DNA from 2 places in the Peptoniphilus sp. oral taxon 836 str. F0141 genome. Region 2 is predicted to be linked to the other one. Evidence: riboswitches for the same ligand, from Rfam matches in the RefSeq annotation. Region 2 holds a riboswitch; the other holds the start of a gene.

Region 1 (14,930 bases), on a different contig from region 2:
CACAACAATTGAGCCGTTGAGTGAATTGATATCCACAGAAATTACGCCATCAAAACTTTCAAGTTCGCATTTTAAAGCTCCATACTCTTTTTGATTGAAAGAATAAGGAGTCGCAAAACGACATCGACCCCTAATCCTGTGAGCAATTTTCGCTTTCATTTTAGTCCTCTAAATCTTCTTTTGGTTCATCCTTTTTTTCTTCAGCCATATTAGCTAAATTTTCAATATTTAAAGCTTCTTCCTTTTCTCTTTCTTTCTTGTCATCTTCTTCTTTTTTTACTTTTGCTTCAGCTAAAATATCATTAGCATTTTCACGAATATTTTCAAGGCTCTTATCAAGGTTTTCTTTAACTTTTAGACCCCCGGCTACAGCACTAACAGCTAAATTTTTTGCGCTTTTAGATGATAAAAATTTGTCACCAACTAAACCTAAAGCTACACCTACAGCTAAATTAATTAATTTCTTTTTCATAATGAAACCCCCTAATATTAATATATTTATATTATCATTTTTCTAATTGATAATCAACTGCTATTTAATCTGTTGCTTTTTTGAGATGTAATGAGTATTTATTATCAATTAGCTTTTTCTATTATATATAATTTTATATATGTTAGAAAATATTTACCCATTTAATAAAAAATTTGTCACTAGAATAAAAAGAATTATGATTATATTTTATAAAATATTTAAAAATATAAAATTTTTAAAGTAAAATTATAAATTTTGAATTTATCTACATAAATACTAGATTTTTTAGCCTTTCTAAGGTATAATAAATTATTGTACTTGGAGGAGATTATGAAAAATAAAAAAGTGGTTCTAGGTATGAGTGGTGGTGTTGATTCTTCAGTTGCTGCTATCCTTTTAAAAAACCAAGGCTATGATGTGATTGGCGTATTTATGAGGAATTGGGCTGATGATGGGATTTGTACTGCTACAGAAGACTATATGGATGTTGTAAAAGTCGCATCCCAATTAGGCATAAAATATTTTACTGTAAATTTTGAAGAAGAGTATAGAAACCAAGTTTTTTCATATTTTCTTAATGAATATAAGAAAGGTCGAACTCCTAATCCTGATGTGATGTGCAATACAGAAATTAAATTTAAGGCATTTTTAAATTATGCTTTGAATTTTGATTGCGACTATATTGCAATGGGTCACTATGCCCGTACAAAAAATATTGATGGAAAAACTTACCTTTGTAGAGGTTTAGATAATAATAAGGACCAATCTTATTTTTTATCAAGAGTTACAGAAGATGCCTTAAAGAAAACTCTCTTTCCTATTGGTGAGCTTCAAAAAGATCAGGTAAGAAAGATTGCCAAAGATTATGGTCTGTCAACAGCTCTAAAAAAGGATTCTACAGGAATTTGTTTTATTGGCGAAAGAGATTTTAATAAGTTTTTGGACCAATTTTTATTTACAAAACCCGGCAAAATTGTCGATACCCAAGGAAATGTTTTGGGAGAACATTCAGGACTTATTCACTATACCATCGGTCAAAGACGAGGAATGGGAATAGGCGGTAAAGGAAATGGAGAACCTTTTTTTGTAGCAGACAAGGATTTGAAAAATAATCTTTTGATAGTGGCTCAAGGAGAAAAAAATCCTGCCCTGTATAAAAAAGTTTTTCAAGTAGAAGATTTGTTTTGGATTAGTGGAAAACCACATTTCCCTCTTAAAATGACTGTAAAAATTAGATACAGAGCAAAAGATGAAGAAGCTTTGCTCGAAGAAAACGAGGGAAAATATTTTGTAAAATTAAAAAATCCCCTAAAAGGGGTTACTCCCGGTCAAGTTGCCGTATTCTATAATGACGAAATTTGCCTTGGCTCAGGGATTATAAAGTAGGAGGTATTTATGGAATTATTAAAGTTAAGTTCTAGAAAAGAACACGGTAAAAACCAAGTTGATAAGTTAAGAGCAGAAGGTATAGTACCAGGAGTAATATATGGTAAAGACAGAGAACCTTTAAATGTTAGTGGCCATGAAAATGTAATTTTAAAATTATTTCAAGAAGTTGGTACTTCTGTAATCATTGAAGTTGAAATTGATGGTCAAAAAACTTCTGTACTTTTTAAAGAAGTTCAAATGCACCCATTCAAAAATAATATGCTTCACTTCGACTTATATGAAATTGATATGAATCATCCAATTACAGTTGTTGTACCAGTAGTATTAATTGGTAGAGATGAAATCAAAGTTCAACCTTCTAACTTAATTCAAGTTATAAATGAAGTTGAAGTTAGCTGCCTACCAAAATATTTACCATCAACTGCTGATGTAGAAGTTACTGATATGCAAATTGGTGATACAATTACAGTAGCAGACCTTGATATTTCAAAAGATGAAAATATAGAAGTAGCACTTGATGCTGATGAAGTTGTTGCAACATTATCTGCACCAAGAGAAGAATCTGAAGAAGAAGAAACTGAAGTAGCTGGTGAAGTTCCTACAGTTGCAGAAACTGAACAAAAAGAATCTGAAGAAGAATAATAATTTTTTCAAAAGACCCTTTTGGGTCTTTTTTTATTTCAAAACATAAAAAAGTCAGTATTTTTAATAACAAAATACTGACTAAATAATAATCTTATCTTATCCTAGTTTGAATATAGGACTTAATTTTTTATAAACAAGCATCATAAGAGCCGATGTAATTAATCCTTTTAAAAGATTAAAAGGAAGTATGCAATATACCATAAAAGACCAAAGATCTGTGACTTTTTCACTTACAGCTCTTCCCATGCCAATAATTGCTTCCATTGGAATAATTTTTGCATACAATGGAAATATTACATAATAATTTGAAACCATTGAAAGAGCTGTCATAATCAATACACCAGAAGTTAATCCAATGATTGCCCTTTTATAAGTTTTATTTTTTCTATAAATACTTGCAGAAACAAAGGCAAAAACTGAACCAATTATAAAGTTTGACAATTCTCCAACTCCTCCAGTTGTTGTCCCTCTAATAACAATATGCAAAATGTTTTTTAATCCACAGATCAAAACTCCATAAATTGGACCCATAGTAAAAGCTCCAAGCAAAGTTGGCAACTCAGAAATATCCATTTTGATAAATTCTGGTGCTATAAATAAAATCGGAACCTCAATAAGCATTAACAAAAATCCAATAACTGATAACATAGCAACTCTTGAAATTGCACGGGCAGATAAAAATGTACCTGTATTAACTCTATTCATAAATACCTCCTTAATTTGGGGCATCAAAAAAGCCCCTTCTTCGGGGCGTAATATCAATTACACATCTTCTTTCATCCAGACTTTACTGTCGGTATTGGAATTTCACCAATTCAACCCCAAAAGGCTCGTGGACTCTACCACCGGTTAGGACTTTCACCAATCCCTGAAGATTAACAACATCTATATTATATCATCTTTTAATAAATTTTCAATACATGAAACAAAGCATAAGATAAAATTCTTAGAAAAAATATAAGACTATGTGATTAGAATATTAGACTTTCAATTTAAAAATTATGTAAAACTTTCTAAAATAAATGCCCAAGATGAAACTTATCAAATTGGACATTTATTTTATTTATGAAATTTTTTGTGTGCGTGAATCATAAATTACAACAGGCATTCCCACAAAAGTATTATCAAAAAGTTTAGGCATTACAGAAGGCGGAATATTGATACATCCGTGACTTCCTCCTGTCATATATATATTGCCTCCAAAAGAGCTCCTCCAAGAAGCATCATGAAGTCCAACACCAGTCCATGTTATTGGCAACCAATAATTTACATGAGAGCGATAGTTATCACCTGTCAAAAATCTATCCCTTTCTCTTGACCAAATTTTATGAGTTCCAGTAGGTGTGGCATTATTTTCACCAGGATTACCTGTAACAATTTTAGTTTCCAAAATCAGTTTTCCATCTTTATATAACCAAGCATTTTGCCTTGCAAGGTCAACTTCTATATAAGAATTTCCTAAATCATTAACAGCCCTATTAACTGCTACAGTCCTATAAACAGGAGTTAATTCCTTATCTTTCCTTTCATTTAAAGCCTTAATAAGCTCTTCTGTAGTCTTTTTTATTTCAGTTGACCATCCATAAATTCCACCTTGAACACGAACCAGTCCAATACCAGTAGCGTTAAAATCACGGGTTCCCTTGAATGTATCATATTTAGATGCCAAAGATTTTATATAGCTTTTCACCTTATCATCATCAGGAACAAGTTTCATATCTTCAGTTCTGTGAAATAATTTAATTAAATCTTGTCCCGTTAAAGTTTCCTTTCTATCTTGAAAATTATAAATGATTTTTAGTTTGAAAAGAGATTTATACTCATTCAAAAGAGATAAAAGTCCCTTATCATCCGACTTGATTTTTGGCATATAATAAATATTTTCTTTTTCTAGATTGACATCTTTATTTTCATCTTTTAAATGCTTCATAATAGAAGATTTTAATTTACTAACATCCACAGTATTACCTAAAACTTCATCTTCTATTTTAAAATTATTATTTTCATAAACAATTTTGGCATCTTGAGGTGGTGTATTTTGATTTTTAACAATTTTCAAATCATCAACACTTTGGTCAAATTTACTAATATCGTAAGTAGCTCTATGCTTAAGCTCATATTCTTTCTTATATAGACTTTGTAAAAACCAATAAAAAGATGGTTGTTTAATATCTTGATTTGGCAAAAGTTCATCCTTATAGTCAAACTTGGATACATCTAAATCTTCCTTACCATCTCTAGAAATAATATTAATTTTATAATCTTTCCAAATACCATTGTAATTATCATATAAATCCGATTTTTTTGTTAAAGACAAATCCTTACCATTTACTATAGTTTTTGGCAAAAAATAAGACCTATAAAAATAAGCACCAAAAAAATAAATACCTATTAGTAGAATAAGAATAAGTCCTAAAATAAATTTTAAAGCCTTTTTCATTTGACCACCTTTCCATTTAATTATAGCTTAAAGATATGAATTGTAAACGTGAAATTAAGAATTGTAATATAATTGTATAAATGATTACAAAACAATGAATTTTAATAAATGTATAGGATTATAAGCAGAAATCACAATTAAGAAAAATATTTTAAATAATAATTAAAATAAAATTTCTGTAAAAGTATTGACAATTTTTCATAAACTAGCTATAATAATTATGTTGTAAAACTTCATGCGGGAATGGCGGAATTGGCAGACGCGCTAGACTTAGGATCTAGTTCCATTGGAGTGGGGGTTCAAGTCCTCTTTCCCGCACCATATTTTTATTTGGTTATTCCGAATTTTTTTTTGCCCTTTTTTCTTACTCTATATATTAACTTAATTTACATATGTTATAATGAAACAAACAATATATTTAGGGAGGAAATTATGAAATTAGGTATTGTTGGGGCTGGCTTTGCCGGTGAAATTATTGCCTATACTGCTGCTATGAAAGGTCTTTGTCAAGAGATTTATTTTGTTGATATTAATGAAAAAAAGGCTATTTCTCAAGCTATGGACATAAATGACGCAAGGTTTTATTATCCAAATGATGTTAAGTCATATTCTTGTGACTATGAGGGTCTTTATGAGTGTGATATTATTGTTTTAACTTCTGGTGGCATTCCTGAAACTTCTGATAGATTAGATGAATTAAAGACTAACAAAAAAGTTGTGAGTCAATATACAAAAAGAATTGTTGATAGCGGATTTAAAGGAATTTTTATTGTTGTTTCTAATCCTTGTGATATTATGGCTTATCTTGTGAAAAAAGTTTCTGGTTTTGAATCTTCTAGAGTTATTGGTGCTGGAACTGCACTAGATTCTTCAAGGGCTAATAGTCTTCTTTCTAAAATCACAGGTATCAGTGCAAAATCTATAAATGCTATTGTTATGGGTGAGCATGGTGAGAGTCAATTTATTCCTTGGTCTCAAGTTAAAATTGCTGGTCTAAGTTTTTATGATTATAAGAATAAATATAAAGACCAATTTATTAATTTCAATGAAGATGATTTTGAAGATCAAGTCAGAAAACGTGGATGGGAAATTTATTTAGGCAAATCTTCTACTCAATATGGAATAGCTAATACTATAAATGCCATTATTTCTGCAATTGTTCATGATGAAAATAAAGTGATAAATGTTTCTGCAATGTTGAATGGTCAATATGGTCTTGATGATTTATATATTTCCACTCCCTGTTTAATTAATAAAAATGGAATCGAAAAAATTTTTGAACTTCCCTTGGAAGCTTGCGAATTAAAAAAATTAAATAAGGCTGCAGAGCTTATTAAAAGTTACAATAAAGCCTTAGTATAGGTTGATAGAAAGGTTAATTATGAAAGAAAAATTTAGAAAATTCATGGCTGGTCGATATGGTGTTGATTCCTTTGGCAAATTTTTGCTAATTCCTATGTTGATACTCTTAATTTTAGGAAATATTTACAGAAATTCTTTTCTAAATTTTGGAGTTTTATTAATTCTAATTTATTCTTACTACAGAATGTTATCTAAAGATATTTCTAAAAGATATAGGGAAAATCAAAAATTTTTGGAACTTACTAAACCTATCACTAAAAAATTTAATTCTTTAGCTGTAAGATTTAGGGACAGAAAGGACTATAAATATACTGCTTGCCCCTACTGTAATTTACAGATGCGTATTCCAAGAAATAAGGGAAAAGTTATTGTAAGATGCAAAAGATGTAAAGAAAAATTTGAATTTAGAACATAAAAGGGACTTTAAAAGTCCCTTTTTTAATAGTGTATTATTGAATCGACTCTGTAGTTTTTAAGTTTTTGACGGCCATTTATATCGTCAAGTTCCATTAAAAATAATAGACCAGCAACTTCTGCTCCTAAAGATTCTACTAATTTTATGGCTGCTTGACTTGTTCCTCCTGTCGCCAATAAATCATCAACGATTACTACCTTTTCACCTTTTTTTATTCCATCAACATGCATTTCAATTGAATCTGTTCCGTATTCCAAATCATATTCAACAGATATTTTTTCACAGGGAAGCTTTCCCGGTTTTCTAATAGGTATAAAACCCTTTGACAATTTATAAGCTAGAGGCGCTCCTACAATAAATCCCCTGGCTTCAATTCCTATAACTTTATCAATTTCATAATCAATTTTTTCTGCCATTTTATCAATAGCTTCTTTAAAATCTTGTCCTTCTTTTAAAAGAGTTGTTACATCTCTAAAGATTACTCCTTTTTTAGGGTAATCTGGAATTGCCCTTACTTTATCCTTTAAACTCATAATTCCTCCTAAATACTATTTTTTATAAACATGGTAAGTAAAAGTTCCCTTAGTCAAAAGTTTGTCTTTAGTATAAACTTCGACCTCACAAACACTTACAGTATTTCCCTTATGTACAAAACTTGCCCTTGCAAAAATTTCTATTCCCTTTGGAGTATTAGAAATATAAGACATGTGTGCATCTATAGTAACATAATTTTTCCCTAAAATTCTGCATAAAATTCCAGTTGCAGTATCGGCAAGAGTATAAATCACCCCACCGTGTAAAATATTAAGATCTGAAATATGTCTGCTATCAGGAAGCATTTTTAATATCAATTGCTCACCGTCAAAAGAATGAAAACTGATATTATTGTGGCTGGTAAAATCTCCTTCATCAATCATTTTTCTTAAATCATCTTTTCCCATTTCTCCTCCTATAAAAATGTGAGTTGATGTATCTTTAAATCAGACAAATTTGAAACTGTTAGACCAATAAGCCTAATCTTATCATCGTTATAAAATTCTCTAAATAAAATTAGTCCCTCTCTATGTATGTCTTCTTTTTTATAAAGACCATACTCATAAGTTCTTGATTTAGTTCTAATTTTAAATTTGTCATTCTTTAGTTTAATAGTTAAAGTAAATCCTAAGAGATTTCTTTTAATCAAATCTTGGGATACTTCAACTGAAAAAATATTTATATAATTTTCTAAAACTCTCCTATTATCTGTTGGAAAGAATGTATTTTCTGTTCCCAGACTTTTTCTTTTAATTTTTGTTTGAACCTCTCTATCATCAATACCTCTAATTCTCTTATAGATATCTTCCCCAGATTTTCCAAATAAATTTATCAAAAAATCCTCTTCTAGATTATATAGGTCACAAACCTTATCTATCCCTAAATTTCTCAGCTTGTCTTCAGATTTTTTACCAATACCATGAATCTTTCTAATATCAAGATCCATTAAAATATCAGGAACTTCATCCTTAGTAATAATTTTGATTCCCCTTGGCTTGTTCCAATCTGATGCGAGTTTTGCCAAAAATTTATTGGTAGACATGCCAATAGAAACGCTCAAACCAGTCTTTTTTAGAATATTATCCTGCATTTTTTTTAAGAATTTATAATCAGGATTTATATCAGTCAAATCAAGATAAGATTCATCAATAGAAACTTTCTCAATGATATCTGTATAAGTGCTAAGAAGATCAAAAACTTCTTTAGATTTTTCCAAATATCTCTTTCTTCTCATGGGAACAATTATTAAATTTTCACACAAATTCTTAGCAATAAAAACAGGCATAGCTGAATGTATTCCATATTCTCTTGCCTTGTAATTTGCAGTCGTAATTATAGCCCTATCACTTTTTCCTGCAACTGCAAGAGCCTTACCTCTTAAAGAAATATTATCGAGTTCTTCACAAGAGGCATAAAAAGCATCTAAATCAACATGAACTATTGCTCGCATTCTATCACCACTAAGATTATATATGATTTCTGTACTTTTTTAAAGTAATCATTTTTGTTATAATCGACTAGAGGTGATAAAATGACAAGAAAAATTGCATTTTTTGATTTTGATGACACTTTAGTTGACTGTCAATCAATAACAATTTTATGGAAGTTTGCTATAAAAAAACAACCTTATCTTATAATTTACTTATTTGTACAACTGTTAATCGGAATAATAAAATACATATTTACCTTTAATTTTTCACATATAAAAACTTCCATGGTATCCCTCTTAAAATTTTTATCAGAGGAAGATTTAAAATTTTTTGCCAATAATATATTGAATCCTAAATATTTTTATAGGGATGGCATAAAAGAACTTGAAAAATTCGGTGATGATTACCTTAAATTCTTAGTATCAGCCTCACCCCTAAATTATATGAAATACTTCAAAGAAATCCTGTCTTTTGATTATATTATAGCTACTGAATTAGATGAAAATTTCCAAGTAAAATCAAAAAATAATTCAGGACATCAAAAGGTATTAAACATAAATAAATACTTAGATGAATTAAATATAAAAATAGACTATGAAAACTCTTATTGTTATACAGACAATTATAAAGCCGATAGATTCATGGCAAGTCTCGTTGCAAATAAATTTTTAATAAATTCAAAATTAAAAGTTTCAGGATTTAAGAATCTTTACTGGAAAAAGACTTTGCGATAATTGACAAAAGTGTTAAATACTGTTATTATAAATAATATTTATTAAATGCGGAGGTTTAATATGAAATTAAGAAAAGTTATTACTTTAACAGCAATTAGTGCTATGCTAATCAGTCCAGTATCTGCTTTTGCAGAAAATCCTGCATCTACTCTTAAAGATACAATAAAAGCTACTGAACAAGAAATTAAAAAAGACACAAAAGAAGCTAAAGAGGATATCAAAGAAGCTAAGAAAGACCTAAAAGAAGAAGCTAAAGAAGCTAAAAAAGATCTAAAAGAGGAAGCTAAAGAAGCTAAAAAAGATCTAAAAGAAGAAGCTAAAGAAGCTAAGAAAGACCTAAAAGAAGAAGCTAAAGAAGCTAAGAAAGATGCCAAAGAAACTGTAAAAGTTACTGTTAATGGAAAAGAATTAGAACTTGAAAATCCTGCAATTATCAAAGCAAACAGAACTTTCATTCCTGTACGTAAACTTGTTGAATCAAGTGGAGCTAAAATTGAATGGAACGCAAAAGACAGAGCTTTCACCATTACAAAAGGCGAAAAAGTTATGACTCTTACAATTGGCTCAACTGATATGGTAGTTAATGGAAAAGCACAAAAATTAGAAGCAGCTCCATTTATTGCTGATAACTTCTCATATCTTCCACTAAGAGTTATCTGTGAAGAAATTCTAGGATACAAAGTAGAATGGAAAGCTGAAACTAAAGAAGTTATCTTAACATCTCAAGAATCTAAAAAAGAAGAAGTTAAAGAAAAAATAGAAGAAAAAACTGAAGAATTAAAAGAAGATGCAAAAGAACTTAAAGACAAGGTAGCTGAAAAAACTGGCGACGCTAAAGAAAAAATCGAAGAAAAAGTAAACGAAAATAAAGCAAAATAGATAAATAAATTTTAAAAAGCTGATTTCTAAAAAGAAGTCAGCTTTTTTCTTATATTAAATATTTATCTATTACATCAGCTATATTATCATAGGTATTTTCTCCCTTAAAATAATATACCAATTCTCCATTTTTGTAAAAATTAACTAAGGGAATTGAAGTTATTTCTAAATTTCTTGCAATACTATTATTAGCATCTATATCTAAGTAATAGCAGGAAATTTTTGGAAACTCTTCATCTAATAAATCAGTCATAAGTTCAATAAGTGGTCCACAATGTGTACATCTAATTGCACCGAATATTACAATTCCTGTTAAGTTTTTTGTTTTTTCGTAAAAATCATAGGAAGAAATAGTCTTAATCCTGTGGTGATTTCTGCTGTAGATTTCTTTTGAAACCCTAAGTTCTTTCAAAGATTCAGATTCCTGAGATAAGGGGTCGATATCCTTATTTAATTCTGCTCCTTCAACATTTATTGGCTTTGCAGTTGAAAATTCTCCTGCTCCTGGAAGCTTGAAATATGATTGATTAATCTCCTTAATTTCTCTTTCCGGATAATCATCTATACCCCAATAATTATATGGATATCTGTAAACTCTATACACTAAAGAATTGTTTAACATATTTTCCGTATCCATTCTGTAAGGAGATGTCCATAACCATACAAGTTCTTTTTCTCTTGTAACTTCTAAAGCCATACCCTCTGTTGTCAAAGTTATCAAAGTATTTCCATTAGGAAGTCTTTCCAAATTTCCTCCATAGGGAGAATAAAATTTGTAACCTCTTAAAGGAATTGAAAAACCAAAATCTCTAGGGTCTACCATCCAATTAATATCTAAGGTTAGGGGATTTAATTCCAAAATTCTTGTGTATCCCCTTACAAAGGGGAAAAGTCCTTTAGGTGCAAAAATTGTTGCCGGTCCATAACCGCATGGACCTCCATTGTCATAAATTAATAAATTGCCCTCTCCTTCAAGACCTTTTGGAATTAATGTTGCAAAGGCTGAACCAATTATTGGGGAGAATTTACTGTATTTGTCAAGTCCTGGTCCTAAAGTATAAACAATTTTATTCTTTTTTCTGTCTATAATTCCAATGATGTTTGCTGCTCTTGCAGTAAATAAAATATTATCAGGATGAAATCTAGAATCACCCATATCGTACCATTTATTAGCACCTAAATAAGAAATGGAAGTGAGGTCTAAATAATTTCCAATTGGATTTTCTGTAATTCTTAAATTAGGATTTCTGTAGATGACATTCTTTGCTTCTTCTGAAAAATTTAGTTCATCAAAATGTTCGGAGAAAGAAAATTTCCACAAAATATTACCACAATCATCAACTTCTAAGATAACATCATCTAAAAGATCTTTATCAGAAATAGAGCTAACATGGACGCTATCATGGGTGAGCATAAGTGTCTTGTTTGTTTGAAATTCTTTATATGAATGGCAGTAATCAAGGGCATGACCTTGTCTTTGAAAATCACTGTGAACCCTTGCCATCCATTTTTCCTTATATCCCCTATCCTTGATGAATTTATTTCTTGAAAACTCCCATAATATTTTTCCTTCTTTATTAATCTCAACTAAACTGATTCCGTCACTAACTCCAAAATCTGACGTTCTAAATTCCGTCGGAGAAATAATGTTACCGTTTGATAACATTTTTGCAGGCATAGGATTCAAATTATATCTGGCAAGCTCATCACCACACATGGAAATAAGTAAAACGCCATCTTTTGCAGCAGAAATTAAATTAATTCCGTTGTATGCCTTATCTTTATTATATAGGACTGTTCCTCTAGGATAAATTCTCATTATAAGCCTCTGTTTCTGATATATCTTTCAGCAAATACACTTGCGATTGCTCCATCACTTGCAGCAGTTACAATCTGTCTTAAAACTTTATCTCTTATATCTCCAGCAGCAAAAACTCCAGAAACACTTGTATTCATGTACTTATCAGTTTTAATAAAACCATCTTTATCAAGTTCTAAAAATCCCTCAACAAAATTACTGTTAGGGCTCATTCCTGCAAAAATAAAAATTCCATCAGAAGCAACAACATTTTTTTGTCCTGTTTTTAAATTTTCAAGTTCTAATTGTTTAACACATTTTTCATTTCCTATAATCTCACTTATCTTATGATTCCAAATAAATTTTATCTTTGGGTTTCTCTTAATTTTTTCAAATGCTTGGGCATTTCCGTCAAAAATATTTTCATCATGGATAATAATCATGGTTATAGAATTACAAAAGTTAGATAAATAATCGGCTTCATCTAAAGCTAAATCTCCAGAACCTAAAATATGAATGTCTTTATTTAAAAAGTTATCTGCATCACACGTTGAACAATAGGATACTCCCCGACCTGTATATTCCATTTCTCCCTTAGCATTTATTACTTTAGAAAAAGTACCGCTTGCTATAATCACAGCCTTAGCAGTAAATTCTCTTTTTCTTTTAGTCACAACTTTTATGGAGTCTTTGCCTTTAATAAGCTTTTCAACAGTTCCATAAGAAAATTTATTTGTTTCATAAACTGAAGCATGTTTTCTAAATTCTTTTACTATATCCCTACCTGAAATATTTGTAAAGCCTGGATAATTAATTACTGATGCAGTATCATTAATTCTACCTCCATAGGCAGCTTTTTCAATTATTAGTGTATTTAAAAGTGACCTTCCTGCATATATAGCTGCGGATAAACCTGCAGCCCCTGCTCCAATAATTATTAAATCATAGTCCATTTTTTAAATCCTCTATAAATTTATCCACTTGGGGAATTTCTAAAAATTCCACATTTCCCTTGTCGACATATTGGGAAAAAGTTTCATCTATAGGTAATTTACAGATGTTCTTGACATTTTCCCTCTTAGCTATTTCTTCAATGTGACTTGGACCAAAAATTTCATGAACCTCCCCGCAGTTTGGGCATTTAAAAGTAGACATATTTTCAATAAAACCTAAAATTTTAATTGACATCATTTTTGCCATTGTTACAGCTTTTTCTACAATCATTGTTACTAAATCTGAAGGTGTAGAAACAATAATTACACCGCTTAAAGGCATAGATTGAAATACTGTAAGTGAAACATCTCCAGTTCCCGGTGGCATATCAATTAAAAGATAGTCTAAATTTCCCCAACGTACTTGAGAGAAAAACTGATTTATTGCATTATTTATTATCGGTGCTCTCCACAAAACTGGTGTTGTTTTATTTTCAAGTATTGAATTTACAGAAATAATTTCAATTCCAGTTTTACTGACAAGTGGAAGAATTTCTCTACCGTTAGACCTTGCAAGTTCATCAATACCAAAACCCTTTGGAATTGATGGACCGGTAATATCAGCATCTAAAACTCCAACTTTATAGCCTTGCCTTCTTAGATGAGATGCAAGAACAGAAGTGGTAAAAGTTTTTCCGACACCGCCCTTACCACTGACTACGGCGATAACATTTTTAACATTAGAACTTTCATTAAATTCAAATTTTTCTATTGCTTGCATTTTTTCCTCCTATATATTATTTACTAGATTTAAAGGAGCCTTCTTCAAAATAGCAAATTTAGAATCTTTATATTCTGCTATATTAAATTCAGCATTTCTTCTGACCCTATTTTGCCAAAAATTTTTAATTTCAATATTTTCCATTATTGTAAACATGGCGATAATCGTGATTCCATGGCTCACTATTAATATATTTTCATCTTCTGAATTATAAACATAAAGTTCAAAAAATCTCTTAACTCTATCTATAAGCTCATAAAAACTTTCTCCATCTATACGATTATATTTTTCAGGTTTGGTAAAATATAAGTTATAGAGATAAGGATCTGTTTTTTTTATATCATTAAACTGCTTTGCTGACCAATATCCAACATCAATTTCTCTTAAAAGAGGACTTGTAATTATTTTTTTATTTGGGCAAATAATTTTACAAGTATCTAATGCTCTGTTTAAATCTGAAGAATATATGTGAGAAAAATTAATATTTCTTGCTTTTTCTCTCAATTTTTTTGCCATATTTATTCCATTTTCATTTAAAGGAGAATCCATTTGACCTTGAATTTTATCAATTTTATTCCACTCGGTTTCTCCATGTCTTGTAAAATAAATTTTCATTAATACTCCTAAAAATATTTACTTTAATTATATTATACATTAAAGGAATTATAAAGCCTTTAAAAAACAAAACCCTAAGTAAATAATAAACTTAGGATTTTTATTAATTAAATATGAATGTTTAAACTATTTTTTTGATTTATTTTTCTTTAATGAATCATAAATAACTTTGTAAATAAACCATATTAAAGATAATAAGACTAAAACTATAACTGCATATTGGCTGAAATCAAGAATTTTATCAAAGATCTGTTCAGATTTACTAAGTCTATGAATGTGAACATCTTTTCCACAGCAGCATGGACATTCGTTAAATTCTTTCATAGAATGATGTTTACATCCACAACCGCAATCTATATATTCTCCATCTTTGAGTTTCAAATCTTTATCTGTAAGCTTATCACTTGATTTTACTTCTACATTTTCCTCATTATTTGCTTCTTGTGTATCTTTACCATTCTTAGATTCATGTAAATCTTTATCTTTGCAACATTGACACTCATT
Region 2 (14,930 bases):
TAAAATTTTTCAGGCTCATTTAATAGCCTATCTTTTGACAAGCTCCTTACGGGATCCATATCTTTATAGTATCCGTTTTTGCCTCTGAAATCGGGTATGCCTGAATCGGTTGAAATTCCTGCCCCTGTTAGTGCCATAACTTTTGATGAATTTTTTATCAATTGGCACGCTTGTTTTATCTTATCCATTAGTCCTCCTTAAAAAACAATGTAATAGTATATTATATATAAAATTACAAGACCTAATATTGGTACAAAATTAAATAAATCTATGCCTTCAACTTGCCTGTAAACCAAACGACCTTCTTTATTTTTCAAACTTTCTTTTTTGAAATGTTTAAACAAAAACTTAAGTAATATTGATGATATTATTGATATCAGAATTAAAAGAATTATGATAAATAGTTGAAGTGAGCCGATTTCTCTTGCGATTTTTGTCTGCCATAGGAGTTTGAAAAAGTCATCTCCCACATATCTTGAAAATAAAACTGCTATAACATTATTTGTAAAGTGAGCAATAATTGCTGCATATATAGAGTTTGTCAAATTCAAAATATTTGCAAAAAGTATGGCTAGCAAAAGTGGTGCCATAAAGTTTTGTATGTCGAAGTGGAAGAGGGCAAAAACAAGTGATGACATAAGGATTGCAAATTTTGAACCGAATATCTCATAGGCATTCATCACTGTTGCTCTGAAAAATACTTCTTCACAAATGGCTGGAACTATACAATAAAATATAAGGTAGTTATACATAGATGTATCTAGGGTTATAAGCTGATGAGTACTGTTTTTAAATTCCATTACACTAGAAAATAAGGACATGAAAAGTCCATTTAGAAGTAAAATAATGGGATAGGCTAGTATAACTATTGTTATCGTAAAGAAAATATCTTTGAGAGAAATTTTATTTAATCTCAAGATTGATCTTGTGTAACCTGTCCTTGCAATTAAAAGTGCTGGTAGGAGTACAATCAATAGTTCTGTAATAAGCTGACCAAAAAAATCATATTTTTTCTGTATGTCGAAACCTATTGTCAGAAAAACAATGGCTAGTATTAAAATTAGGGTGTTTACCGAAAGTACATTCAGATACTTTTTCTTATATTTTCTTATTTTTTCACTCATAGCAGTATATATATGGTATGTTTCTGTAGTATTTGCCGTAATTTAGTCCGTATCCAACTATAAATAAGTCATCTATTACAAAGCCGACATAATCTGATTTTATATCAACTTTTCTTCTTGATGGCTTGTCTAAAAGTGTAACTGTTTTTATTGATAGTGGATTTTTTTCTCTCAGATGGTTTTGGACATAATTCATTGTGTATCCCGAATCTAAAATATCATCTATTATTAATATATTTCTGCCACTAACTTGGGAACGAACATCTGAAATTATATCTACAATACCTGCTGATTTTTCTTCATCTCCATAGGATGAAGTTGTGATAAAGTCTATCTCAATTTTTTTGTCTGTGTAGTTACTAATCTCTCTTATAAGGTCGGCAGCAAAAATAAATGAGCCTCTTAAAAGGGAAATTGCAAGCAAGTCCTCTCCTTCTATATCCTTGGCTATATCTTTGGCAAGGCTTTGGACTTTTTCTTTTATATCTTGTTGTGTAAAAAGAATTCTCTTGTTATTTTTCATATATCCTCCATTTCTTATATTATAACAAATGAATAGATAATTTCCATTAACTAATTGCCTTGGGTAGTTATTTTATATATAATTGGAATTAAGGGAAGGTGATGATGGGTGTTAGACAAAGATATAGCAAAAAATAAGCTTATTATTTTGTATATTATAGATAATTTTAATCATGAGTTGGAAGAAAGTGAACTGAATTTTTTGGTTCTTAATATGGAACTGTTCAACTATTTTTACTTTAAAGAATGTCTTTGTGATATGGAAACTTTTGGTCTTATTTTATTTGATGATAATAAAAAATATTATATTTCAGACCTCGGTAAAAATACCCTTGATACCTTTATAAAGGAAATTCCTCAAGATTTCTTGGATAAGCTTAACGCTTACAGAGATGATTTTACTAAGTATTTGAGGGATAAAAATTCTTTAAAGATAAATATTTTTAAGGAAGATGATTCTTATTATTGTAAACTTGCCATTAATGATGGAGATATATGTGTTATGAATTTGAAAATTGAAGTTGCAAATAAAGATATGGCAAATATTATTTCTGAAAATTTTAAGAATAATCCACAGATAATTTATAAAAAAATTCTTGGGATTTTGATGATGGACAATTAAAGCTGATAAAGGATAAGGGACAGTCCCAAGAGGGACAGTCCCTGATTTTTGTGTTTCGTTGAGGGGGCCTGTCCTTTAGGACTGTCCCCCGTAACAAGAAGCCAAGCGAAGCGAAGGCTGATTGTTGAATTTTACGACTAGGACTGTCCCCCGATTTAAAATAACTGGACTGTCGAAATTCAAAAAATTTAAAAAAAGGGACAGTCCTTTATTTTGGTGTTTGATGATGGAGGAATAATAATTGATAAAGAAAAAGGGACAGTCCCTTCATCACCTTATTAAATATAAAAAAAAGGAGAAGTTTTGGTCTTCTCCTTATTTTTATGCTTTCATTAACCTTAGTGAATTAAATATACACAGTAGTGATACTCCCACGTCTGCAAAGATTGCAAGAAACATTGTTGCAACACCTAATGCACCTAAAATCAAGATAATTATTTTTAAAATCAAGGCTAGTCCAATATTTTCGTAAACAATTCTTTTTGTCATCAGGGATATTTTTATAGTTTCTACTACTTTTGATATTTGGTCTTTTAGTAATACTACATCTGATGATTCTATGGCTATATCTGAACCTGAACCCATCGAAATTCCAACATCTGCTCTTGTTAAAACTGGGGCATCATTTGTTCCGTCACCTATAAAGGCAACTTTTCCTTGGGAGTTTTCCATAATATTTTCTAATTTTGAAACCTTATCAAGGGGCAACAGATCGCCGTAGAAAGTATCTATACCGACACTTTTTGCAACATCTCTTACTATTTCTTTTTTATCTCCTGATAAAATAACTGGTTTTATACCTAAGTTTTTTAAGTCTTTTATATCTTTTTCTACTCCATCTTTTACTTTATCACGAAGACTTATTATGCCCAAAAGTTTCTTATCTCTTATGACATATACATGAACTGCTAGGGGCAAATCAAATTTTTCTTCTAGGGTGATTTCAAATTCTTTGAGAAGTTTTAAATTTCCGACTAAAAATTCTTTGCCATTGTAGGTGTAGCAGATTCCCTTTCCATCAATATTTTTTAAATTTTCAGGTTTGGGTAAATTTTCTTCCATTCCTGCTATTGCTCTTGCTATGGGATGGGTTGAATATTGTTCGCCTATTGCTGCAAATTTTATTACATCTTCTTTACTTTCTTCTATGGCTAAAACTTGAAAAACTTCAAATTTTGCTTGTGTGATTGTTCCAGTCTTGTCAAAGACTACAGTTTTAACATCTGTTAGGGCTTCAACAAAGTTTCCTCCCTTAACAAATATAGCTTTTCTTGAAAGTGAACCGATTCCAGCAAATATTCCTAAAGGAACGGAGATAACTAAGGCACAGGGGCAAGATATTACTAAAAATATACATGAGCGATAGATAGCTTCTTTTATGGTATAGTCTGTTATTATGGGCAAAAGCAAGGCTAAGAAAAGGGCAATAAAAACTACTATGGGTGTATAATACTTGGCAAATCTTGTAATAAATTTTTCTACTCCTGCTTTTTTTGAGGAGGCATTTTCGACCATATCAAGAATTTTGCCTATAGTTCCCTTTGCGTATTCTTTGGTAACTTTAATTTCTAGCAGACCGTTAATATTTAAAACTCCTGAAAGAATTTCATCATCGACTTCAACATTTACTGGGACTGATTCTCCTGTTATATTTGATGTATCTAACTGTGATGAGCCTGAAACTACAATCCCATCTAGGGGGATTTTTTCTCCAGGTTTTATGACTATAACTTGACCTATTTTAACTTCTTCAGGGTTTACTTTTTTTGTGCCATGGGTAGTTTTTAAGTTTGCATAGGCTGGTTTTAATTGCAAGGCTGCACTTATATTTGACCTTGAACTTTCTACTGCCATATCTTGTAAAAATTCTCCAAAATTATAAAATAGCATTACCGAAATGGCTTCTGTGTAGGCACCTGTAAAAAATGCTGCAATAGATGCAATAGCCACCAAAAAATTTTCATCAAAAAATGATGAGATTTTCTTGTCTAGGGTGAAAACTTCTTTTAAAACATCTTTTGCTACAAATAGGTACAAGGCTAGATACAAAAATACTTTTATTTGTGATGAAACTAAGAAATGAACCCCTAATAAAGTCACAAGTTCAAGTAAAAATATTAAAATTGTTTTTTTGATATCTCTCTTTTCATCATCATCTGTTATATTTTCCACTACCCTTACCCCGTCTTCAATAGAATCACATAGATTTTGAATTTCCTCTTTTAAATCAAAATTATTTTTTATAAAACTCTCAATCTCCAATTTTTGATTAGAAAAATTAAAGGTTGATGATTTGATGTAAGCTTGGGAATTTATTTTATCTTCTATCTTCTTTGCACATACTGGGCAATTTAGACCTTTCAAATAAAAAATATTTTTTTGAGAAGAATTTTTCATTATATTTTTAGTCATTTTTTTCTCCTTTTATTATTTGATTACTTGTTCATATGTTACTATATTCATTATAGCATATGCTCATTTCTTGTCAATAGTTTTATAAAATAAAAATTATAAAATTAAATTAAAGACAAATAAAAAAATAAGCGTCAAAAAGTGACGCTTATAAAAATATAAATTTTATTTTATCAGTTCAATGATATTATTAATCTTGTAATCGGCTTTTGCTGACTCTTCTTTTTTCCCGTATCCGTAGCTTGCAAAAATTGCCTTCAAATTATTTGCCTTTGCTCCTTCAATATCGTGAAACCTATCTCCCACTACTATTATTTCTTTTGCCATATCATCCATTAAGATTTTTATTATTTGTCCCTTATCAATATAATCAAAAGTTTGGGCAGGAATTAGTTTTTTAAAATATTTTTTTATACCATATATTTCACAAGCAAGGTTTAAATATCTGTTGCTACAATTTGAAAGCAGATACAGATCATATCCTTTTTCTTTTAAGGTTTTTAAAACTTCTTCTGTCCCTTCATAGAGTGAGCCTTTTTTTGCCAGCATATTTTCTTCCATAGACTGACCTACAAGGCTTATCAAGGGAGCGACCATTTCTTTTGTGGCATTGGGATAAATTATTTTCCAGGCATCTTCAGCACTATAGCCTAATAATTTTCCTGAAAAATTATCATCAACTTCAAATTTATCAATATACCCCTTATCTTGAAGAATTTTTACTGCTTTTGCAAGGGCTGGAGTATAAATTTTTGTGGTTTGGTGAAGAGTTCCGTCAAAATCAAAAATTATAGATTTAACATTTTCTAGCATATTTCATCAAATAAATTTGCCATTTCAATTGCTGTTATTGCAGCATCAAAGCCCTTATTTCCTGATTTTACTCCTGCTCTTTCGATAGCTTGTTCAAGATTTTCTGTTGTTAGAACTCCAAAGATTATTGGAAGTCCTGTTTCTAAACTTGCTTGAGCTATTCCCTTAGCCACTTCTCCTGCTACATATTCAAAGTGAGATGTTGCTCCTCTTATTACTGCTCCAAGACAAATGACTGCATCATATTTTTTAGAAAGGGCAAACTTTTTTGCAGCTAATGGAATTTCAAAAGCTCCTGGTACCCATGCAATTTCAATTTCTTCTTCCTTAACACCATGTCTTTTTAAGGCATCAATTGCTCCTGATAAGAGTTTTGATCCGATAAATTCATTAAATCTTCCTACAATTATTGCGTACTTTTTTCCTTGTGAATATAAATTTGCACTATATGTTTTCATTTTTACCTCCAAATATTTTATATAATTATTTTGTAAATTCTTCTAATAGGTGATGCATCTTCTTTGCTTTGGTTTCCAAATAAAACTCATCATATTCTGTTGACTTAATTTCTATGGGAACTCTATTTTTTATTTCCATTCCAAATTCTTGTAACTTATAAATTTTGTCTGGATTATTTGTCAATAACCTTAGTTCCTTGGCTCCCAATTCTCTTAATATTTGCGCTCCTACACTGTAATCTCTTGCATCTTCAGGAAAACCTAGGGCTAGATTTGCTTCAACTGTATCCATACCTTTATCTTGAAGGGCATATGCTTTAATCTTATTGACAAGACCTATGCCACGTCCTTCTTGACGCATATATAAAAGTATGCCACGTCCTTCTTTTTCAATTTGCATCATAGCAGTTTGCAGTTGTCTGCCACAGTCGCAACGTGCAGAATGAAAAGCATCCCCTGTCAAGCATTCTGAGTGAACTCTTGTGAGAAGATTTTTTCCATCTCCAATTTCTCCTTTTACAAGGGCTATATGGTGTTCACCATTTATGGTATTTACAAAGGCATGAGCAGTAAAGTTTCCAAATTCTGTGGGTAGCTTTGCAACTGCCACATCTTTAACTATTTTTTCATGTCTTTTTCTGTAATGAATCAGCTCGTCAACTGTAGTAATTTTCATGCCAAGTTTTTGGGCAAGGTCAAAAATTTCTTTACCTCTCATCATGTGACCGTCATCAGCCATAATTTCGCAGCAAAGACCACATTGTTTTAAACCTGCAATTTTAAGCAAATCTACTGTGGCTTCAGTGTGGCCTCCTCTTACAAATACTCCACCTTCTTTTGCTACTAATGGAAACATATGGCCTGGTCTTCTAAAATCTTCGGCACTAGAATTTTCATCAATAACTTTTTTTGCAGTTATAGATCTTTCATAAGCTGAAATACCTGTTGTTGTATCAACATGGTCTATAGAAACTGTGAAGGCTGTTGAGTGGTTGTCGGTATTTTCTGTTACCATCTGTTTTAAGTCAAGCCTTCTTGCGATTTCATCTGACATAGGCATACAAATTAAACCCTTGGCAAGACTTGCCATGGTATTTATATTTTCACCACTAGCAAACTCGGCTGCACAAATCATATCTCCTTCATTTTCCCTGTTGGGATTATCAGTAACTATTACTATTTCCCCATTTTTTAGGGCTTCGGTAACTTCTTCAATAGAATTTATTTGCATTTTAACCTCCTAATAAAATCCATTTTCTTTTAGAAAATTCATATCTATCTTTTCTTTATCTTCACTTTTATTTAAATATTTAAAAATATATTTGCCAATAATATCAGTTTCAACATTTACCAAGTCGCCCACTTTTTTTGATTTTAAATTTGTGTTATTAATGGTTGTGGGTATTATTGAAACTTTAAAATAAGTATCAGTAACTTGAGAAACTGTTAGGCTTATGCCATCAATTGCAATTGATCCTTTATAGACAACTTCTTTCAAAGAATCCTCGTTTATACTGATTTTATATTCTACAAAATTATCAATATTTTTTATTTCAATAATTTTTCCAAGGCTATCAACGTGACCTTGAACTATATGACCGTCAAGCCTTTTGTCTAAGGATAATGCTCTTTCAAGATTTACAGCATCTCCTTTTTTTATATCTTTAAAAGTTGTTTTATTTAAGGATTCTTTCATGATATCAGCTACAAAATAATCATTAGAAAGATCAGTAACAGTTAGGCAAACTCCATTTGTTGCTATGGAATCTCCTAATTTTGTACCCTTAAGGACAAGTGAAGCTGATACATTTATTTTATAAAGATTTTTTTCCTTTGAAATTGAATTAACTTTTCCAACTTCTTCTATAATTCCTGTAAAAATATTATTCCTCCTTATCTACATAGGCATTAATTAAAATATCCTGTCCCATCTTTTCGACTTGAAAATCTTTTATTTTTATTGCATCCTTCATAAGAGTAATGCCCTCTCCTGCAACGGGACTAAGACCACTTCCGCCAATAATTTTTGGACCTATAAAAAATATTAGTCTATCAACTAAATTTTCCCTTAACATAGAATAGTTTAGATTTCCTCCTCCCTCTAAGAGAACAGAGCATATGTCGAAATCTTTTAACTTAGAAAATAAATCTAACAAATCTACACGTCCATCTTTTTTCTTGCAAACAAGAATATGAACATTTGCCATTTCTTTTAACTTGTTATACTTTTCTGTGTCATAGCCTTCTGTACAAGCAATTATTGTTGGAGCATCAGATGATGATAAAAGTTTAGCATCAAGAGGAATTCTAAGTTTTGAATCCACAAGAATTTTTGTGGGGTTTTTATAGTTACCATAAATTCTCACATTAAGGGAAGGGTCATCTTTAAGAACAGTTCCAATACCTACCATTATTGCATTATTTTCTGCCCTAAGCTTGTGAACATAATCTCTTGAAATCTGAGAAGAAATCCATTTGCTATCCCCTGTAACTGATGCAATTTTGCCGTCTAGTGTCATGGCAGATTTCATAGTAACAAAAGGTCTTTGGGTTTTAATGAAGTGGAAAAATTCTTCATTTAATTTTAAGCCTTCCTCTTCCATAATCCCTTCAACAACTTCTATTCCAGCATCCTCTAAAGTTTTTATGCCCTTGCCTGAAACTTTTTTATTGGGGTCAACATTAGCGATTACAACTTTTTTTATTTTATTTTCAATAATTGCCTTGGTGCAAGGTGGCTGTTTGCCATAGTGGCAACATGGTTCTAAATTTACGTATAAAGTAGAACCTTCAAGGGACTCGCCATTTTTTTTGGCATCTTCTATTGCCATAGTTTCGGCGTGAAGATCACCAAACTTTTTATGGTAGCCTCGTCCGATAATTCTATCATCATTAACAATTACACACCCTACCATAGGATTAGTAAGTGTAAAGCCCTTGCCCTTTTCGGCAAGCTCCATAGCCAAGGACATATAAGACCTATAATCCACAAATTCTAACATAATTTCTCCTTATATAAAAAAAATAAGCCCACAAGGGGCTTAAAAATTCGCACGCAAAACGCATAATTTTTCTCTCATCCAGACTATACTGTCGGTATTGGAATTTCACCAATTCAGCCAAAAAGCTCGCGGACTTTACCGCCGGTGAGGAATTGCACCTCGCCCCGAAAAACTAATGTATTAATTTATATATAGATATTAACACTAAGTATAAATAATTGTCAAGGCTTTAAGGACTAATTAAGTATAGATTTTGTAAATTTAATTCTTGAAAAAAATTTTTTAATTTAGTATAATACTTTAAGAAACATTTACAAAATTATATAAATTTTTTGTAAAAATTTGTTGACATATTAAGATTGGTCTTGTAAAATATTAAAGGTAGCCAACTTGAATATACTTTCTTGGAGAAATACTCAAGAGGCTGAAGAGGCTCCCCTGCTAAGGGAGTAGGTCCCGATAGGGGCGCGAGGGTTCAAATCCCTCTTTCTCCGCCAATGGTGAGGGCCTTTAGCTCAGTTGGTTAGAGCGCCCGGCTCATAACCGGTAGGTCCTGGGTTCAAGTCCCCGAAGGCCCACCATTATAAGTTGCCAATTTAATATTGACAACTGTTTTGCCCAGATAGCTCAGTCGGTAGAGCAGAGGACTGAAAATCCTCGTGTCGCTGGTTCGATTCCGGCTTTGGGCACCAATATTAAACCTGTAAGATATTCTCTTACAGGTTTTTTTATGCTATCTTTTATTTATTTTTAATTATAAGGCTAGATATAAGATTTTACAAAGAGTCTTTTATACTTGTGATTTTCTTTACATATAATAAAACTAAATCATATATTTTATTATATGTAAATACAGATATCTAAATTGCATTTACCATATTAAATATTGGTAGGGCAATTGATAAAACTATAAAACCTATTATTATTGATAAAATTATTATGAGTATTGGACCTAGAAGTTCTAAAAATCTCTTATTATAATTTTCTGTTTCTTCTTCGTAATAGTCGATAAAATTTTTAAATATTTCCTTAAAACTTGAAGTTTCCTCTCCTACTCTTACCATGGATATAAATATTTTGGGAAATATATTCATATCTCTAAGACTTTGCCAGTAAGCTCTACCTTTTTTTAAATTTACAGATACTTTTCCTAATTCTTTTTTTATAAGTATATTTGCCTCCATTTTACAAAGGGTTTGTGTTGCTTCATCTATTGTGAGGCCTGCTGATAAGATTGTATAAATTGTAAAAGAAAATCTCAGTGTATAAATTCTTTTATAGTAGGCTGATTTTAATAATATTTTATCTTTTATCTTGGGATTTTTCTTTAGATATATTATAAAGAAAAAAGAGATAGCTAAAAATATAAAACTTATTATAATAAAATTTTCCCTCAATATTTTTGAAAATCCTATTAGGAGTCTTGTCATCAAGGGTAAACTCTCTCCTGCTTGGTCATAAATATCTGCAAATGTTGGAATTACATTTAACATCAAAAAATTCACAACTAGGGCTGAAACTATAATTAATATTATTGGATATGTCAGAGTGGAATAAATATTTTTTCTCAATTTTTCCTCTCTTTTGTAGAAGGATGCCAATTTTCTAAAGACTTGTTCTAAGTTTGATGAGTTCTCTCCTACATCCACTAGACTTACTATAAAATCTGTAAATTTTTTGGATTGAGCCATAGCCTGACTTAAAGATATACCACTGTGCAAGTCTTGTGAAATTTTTAAGAGTATATTTCTTTTTTTCTCATTAAAATTATCGGCTACAATCTTTAAAGCTTCTTCTAAGACTATACCCGATTTTAAGATTAGAGCTAGTTGAGTAAATAAAAAATAATAATCTCTGTTTTTAAATTTTATATTTAGGCTTATGCCTTTATTTTTTTCTATATCCTCTTCAAGGCTTATGGGTCTATAACCTTGACTTTTTAAGTTTGTTAAGGCTTCTTGGTAATTTTTTGCACTTATCTTACCTTTTTTTATTTCTTTCCCATGAAGGACTTTATAGGTAAAATTCATATCTCACCTATTGTATTTATATTTCTATAATATTCTTCCATAGATGTTTGACCATTTTCTACCAGTGATAAAATTTCTGAAGCTAAAGTTTTCATTCCTTGGCTTATTGCATAATTTTTTATTTTTACTATGGATTTTTTCTCGCTTATCATTTCTTTTAAAGTTTCATCTACTATCATTATTTCAAATACTGCAATTCTACCCTTGTATCCTCCATTACACTTGGGACAGCCCCTTTTTTTATAAATTTCCTTGCCTTTAAAAAAAGGATTATTAGATATTTCTTTTTCCTTACAATGGGGGCAGAGTTTTCTTATTAGTCTTTGGGATATAACTCCTATTAAACCTGCTGAAACAAGATAGGGTTCTATACCCATATCAATTAGTCTACCTACAACTGCTGGTGAATTTTCTGTATGTATTGTTGAAAAAACTGTATGGCCTGAAATTGATGCAGAAATTGCAATATGGGCTGTTTCTTTATTTCTTATCTCCCCTATCATAATTTTATCGGGATCCATTCTAAGAATTGATTTTAAACCTCTCTCAAAGCTTAGCCCTGTATTTTCATTTACTTCTATCTGATTTATTCCAGCAATTTTATATTCAATGGGGTCTTCTATAGTCATTATATTTATTTGTGAATTTTGAATATATTTTAAAATTGTATATAGGGTTGAAGTTTTTCCTGAAGATGTTGGACCACTTATAAGAACTAGACCTTGTGGTTGACTTATGACTTTCAAAATATTTTTTAAATTTTCTCCACTAAGACCTATTCCCTCTGGGCTGTAATCCACCCTTCCCACATCAAGAATTCTAAAAACAATTTTTTCGCCGTAGGCTGTGGGACTTGTTGCAACTCTTATATCAATATTTCTGCCCCTAAAATTAAATGAAAATCTGCCATCTTGTGGCAGTCTTTTTTCTGCAATATCAAGTTTTGCCATAACTTTTATTCTAGTTATTAAATAGGGATAAAGATTTTTTGGAAATTTAGAAAGCTCATGCAGACTTCCATCTATTCTAACTCTGACAAGTACTGAGTCTTCAAGATTTTCTATATGAATATCAGAAGCATCTTTTTCTATTGAAAAATTTAAAATATAATTTAAAACTTTAGCCACTGGTGATTCTTTAGACTCATCTTCTAAGTCATCAATACCTATATCTTCACTATATAAGTTTTTTATCTGATCTAGAATTTTATCATCTAGCTTTTTTTCAAATAAGCTTTCTATTTCCTTAATAATTATATCTTTAGACTTTTTTATAAATTCTATATCCTTTTCTGTAAGCTCTTTTATATTGTAATTTAGAAGTTCGTCATCATTTGCAGAATATAGAATAATTTTCTTTTTGTCCTCATAGATTGGTACTATAAAATTTTTACGGCAGTATTTCTCATTTAAAATTTCTAATAAAGCTTGGCTAACTTTATTCATCTTTGGACTCATTTTTAACATAGGAGCAAGTGGCATTTGAACATCTTATAGTTTTGCCTTTTCTATTTGCTACTTCCACTAAAATAGTGCCACACTTGGGGCAAAATTCATCAACTGGTTTATTCCATGACACAAAATCACACTTTGGATAATTTGTGCATCCGAAAAATTTTCTTCCCTTTTTAGACATTTTTATGGCTATATCTCCATCCTTACATTTAGGACATTTGACGCCAATTTTTTCTACATAGGGTTTTGCATTTCTACATTCAGGAAAACCTGGACAAGCCAAAAATTTTCCAAATCTGCCCATCTTTACCACCATATGTCTGCCACATTTTTCACATATGACATCTGTTACGGGATCAGAAATTTGAACTTTTTCTATATTTTCGTATGCCTTATCTAAAGCTATTTTTAATTTATCATAAAAAACTCTAACTAATTCTTTCCAATTAAGATTGCCATTTGCAACCTTATCTAAGTCTGATTCCATTTTTGCTGTAAATTCCTTATTAACTAGATCTTCGAAATTTTCGCACAAAATTTTATTTACTGTCAGACCAAGTTCTGTAGGAATTAATTTTTTATCTTCATTTACAACATAGTATCTTGTTTGAAGGGTTGAAATTGTCGGTGAATATGTTGAAGGTCTGCCGATTCCTAAGTCTTCTAAAGTTTTTATTAATGATGCTTCGTTATATCTTGGAGGAGCTTGGGTAAAGTGTTGGTCTTTAATAAGTTCTTTTAACTTTAACTTATCCCCTACTTTCATCTGTGGAATAACTTCATCTTTTTTATTGTCATAGGCATAGACTTTTAAAAATCCGTCGAATTTTAATATTGAACCTGTCAATTTGAAGGATTCATTATTTGAAATTATTTCTATGTTGTTTGTTGCAAAGCTAGCTTGTTTCATAAGTGATGCTACAAATCTCTTCCAAATAAGTTCATATAATTTAAACTGGTCTTTATTTAGAGAATCCTTGATTAAATATGGGGTCTTTCTCACATCTGTTGGTCTTATACATTCGTGAGCATCTTGCACATTTTCAGATTTTTTCTTAGCTTTTCTAGCCCTACCAACATAATCCTTGCCATAATTTTCTTCTATAAAATCTAGGGTCATATTTACGGCTTGGTCAGAAATTCTTGTGGAGTCGGTTCTCATATAAGTTATCAAACCTACAAGACCCTCTTCCGGCAGTTTTACACCTTCATAAAGTGATTGGGCAACTTGCATAGTTTTTCTAATTGTAAAATTTATCTTTCTTGATGCTTCTTGTTGCATGGTTGATGTTGTAAAGGGGCCTGCTGGATTTCTTGATCTCTTGCCTTCTTTTACATCTTTAACTGTGAAATTTTCTTTGTCTATATTTTTTATAATCTTATCAACATCGGCTTCAGTTTTTAAGTCAGCCTTTTCAAGTTTATTATTTTTATAAGTTCCTTGATAATTTGCCAGGACTTTTTTTCTATTGAATCTTAAATCTGCATCTAAGGTCCAATATTCCTCGCTTATGAAATTATTTATCTCTTCTTCCCTATCGCAGATAATTTTTAAAACTGCTGACTGAACACGACCTGCTGAAAGTCCAGCTTTAACTTTCTTCCAAAGTAAAGGTGAAATTTTATAGCCGGCAAGCCTGTCAAGTTCTCGTCTAGCTTGCTGAGCATCAACAAGAGCCATGTCAATTTTTCTTGGTTTTTTTATAGATGATTTTACTGTATCTTTTGTAATTTCATTGAAAGTTACCCTATTTTCATCATCTTCATCCATTCCTAAAATATGCGCCAAATGCCAAGAGATAGCTTCTCCTTCCCTATCAGGGTCAGTTGCCAAAAGGACATTTGTTGCTTTTTTTGCTTCACTTTTTAATTCTTTAATTATTTCTCCCTTACCCCTAATATTTATATATTGGGGTTCAAAGTCTTTATCTATATCAATACCAATCTTACTTTTTGGCAAATCTCTTACATGACCAACGGATGCCATGACCTTATAATTAGAGCCAAGCATTTTTTTGATTGTCTTTGCCTTAGTAGGAGATTCCACAATAACTAAGTTTTTTGCCAAAATTTCAACTCCTTTAAATAATTCTATATTCTGTCAAAGAAATTTTTTCTATCGCTGATTTTAATTCTAATTTTGTTAACAAACTATTTATATAAATTACATCAAAATTTGATTTATTGCAAATTTCTTCTATGGTAATACTTCCATCTTCCATTAAATTTAAAATCAAATTTTCATCTTCTGATAAATTCTTTATTATATGTTTTTCCTCTTCTTTTTTTATAATTGATGGATAAAATGGTAAAATATCCTCGATTTGTAAAAGAGGTGTTGCTCCATCTCTAATCAGAAGATTTGTACCCTTTGAATAAATTGAATTAATATTTCCCGGTATGGCAAAAACTTCTTTTCCTTGTTCTGCGGCAAGTCTTGCTGTTATTAGTGAGCCACTTTTTTCTTTAGCTTCCACTACTATTACACCCTCA

The links. A riboswitch is a leader RNA that binds a small molecule or an ion and turns the genes downstream of it on or off. The one in region 2 is predicted to bind FMN.
Region 1: it holds a riboswitch for FMN, as region 2 does, so the genes downstream of both, HMPREF9131_RS04760 (ECF transporter S component) here and ribD (bifunctional diaminohydroxyphosphoribosylaminopyrimidine deaminase/5-amino-6-(5-phosphoribosylamino)uracil reductase RibD) in region 2, are expected to answer to the same signal.

What each region holds. Positions count from the first base shown of each region.
Region 1 covers NZ_AEAA01000100.1:2,046-16,975, forward strand. Annotated here, with positions in the region: gene HMPREF9131_RS04740 (heavy metal translocating P-type ATPase) at 1-159, opposite strand, end outside; gene HMPREF9131_RS04745 (DUF6110 family protein) at 161-472, opposite strand; gene mnmA (tRNA 2-thiouridine(34) synthase MnmA) at 803-1,858, shown strand; gene HMPREF9131_RS04755 (50S ribosomal protein L25) at 1,868-2,503, shown strand; gene HMPREF9131_RS04760 (ECF transporter S component) at 2,603-3,211, opposite strand; FMN riboswitch at 3,271-3,386, opposite strand; gene HMPREF9131_RS04765 (L,D-transpeptidase family protein) at 3,570-4,946, opposite strand; tRNA gene HMPREF9131_RS04770 (tRNA-Leu) at 5,184-5,267, shown strand; gene HMPREF9131_RS04775 (L-lactate dehydrogenase) at 5,379-6,308, shown strand; gene HMPREF9131_RS04780 (hypothetical protein) at 6,328-6,723, shown strand; gene HMPREF9131_RS04785 (adenine phosphoribosyltransferase) at 6,747-7,256, opposite strand; gene HMPREF9131_RS04790 (PaaI family thioesterase) at 7,272-7,664, opposite strand; gene HMPREF9131_RS04795 (DNA polymerase IV) at 7,673-8,707, opposite strand; gene HMPREF9131_RS04800 (HAD family phosphatase) at 8,789-9,421, shown strand; gene HMPREF9131_RS04805 (copper amine oxidase N-terminal domain-containing protein) at 9,482-10,300, shown strand; gene HMPREF9131_RS04810 (aryl-sulfate sulfotransferase) at 10,350-12,119, opposite strand; gene HMPREF9131_RS04815 (NAD(P)/FAD-dependent oxidoreductase) at 12,119-13,051, opposite strand; gene HMPREF9131_RS04820 (Mrp/NBP35 family ATP-binding protein) at 13,041-13,811, opposite strand; gene HMPREF9131_RS04825 (histidine phosphatase family protein) at 13,821-14,426, opposite strand; gene HMPREF9131_RS04830 (hypothetical protein) at 14,553-14,930, opposite strand, start outside.
Region 2 covers NZ_AEAA01000067.1:36,186-51,115, forward strand. Annotated here, with positions in the region: gene HMPREF9131_RS02895 (NAD-dependent deacylase) at 1-188, opposite strand, end outside; gene HMPREF9131_RS02900 (CPBP family intramembrane glutamic endopeptidase) at 198-1,124, opposite strand; gene hpt (hypoxanthine phosphoribosyltransferase) at 1,117-1,647, opposite strand; gene HMPREF9131_RS02910 (DUF4364 family protein) at 1,756-2,268, shown strand; gene HMPREF9131_RS02915 (heavy metal translocating P-type ATPase) at 2,590-4,680, opposite strand; gene HMPREF9131_RS02920 (HAD family hydrolase) at 4,846-5,493, opposite strand; gene ribE (6,7-dimethyl-8-ribityllumazine synthase) at 5,487-5,951, opposite strand; gene HMPREF9131_RS02930 (bifunctional 3,4-dihydroxy-2-butanone-4-phosphate synthase/GTP cyclohydrolase II) at 5,977-7,182, opposite strand; gene HMPREF9131_RS02935 (riboflavin synthase) at 7,192-7,848, opposite strand; gene ribD (bifunctional diaminohydroxyphosphoribosylaminopyrimidine deaminase/5-amino-6-(5-phosphoribosylamino)uracil reductase RibD) at 7,835-8,953, opposite strand; FMN riboswitch at 9,016-9,129, opposite strand; tRNA gene HMPREF9131_RS02945 (tRNA-Ser) at 9,360-9,450, shown strand; tRNA gene HMPREF9131_RS02950 (tRNA-Ile) at 9,458-9,534, shown strand; tRNA gene HMPREF9131_RS02955 (tRNA-Phe) at 9,570-9,645, shown strand; gene HMPREF9131_RS02960 (type II secretion system F family protein) at 9,814-10,983, opposite strand; gene HMPREF9131_RS02965 (GspE/PulE family protein) at 10,980-12,428, opposite strand; gene topA (type I DNA topoisomerase) at 12,421-14,505, opposite strand; gene dprA (DNA-processing protein DprA) at 14,519-14,930, opposite strand, start outside.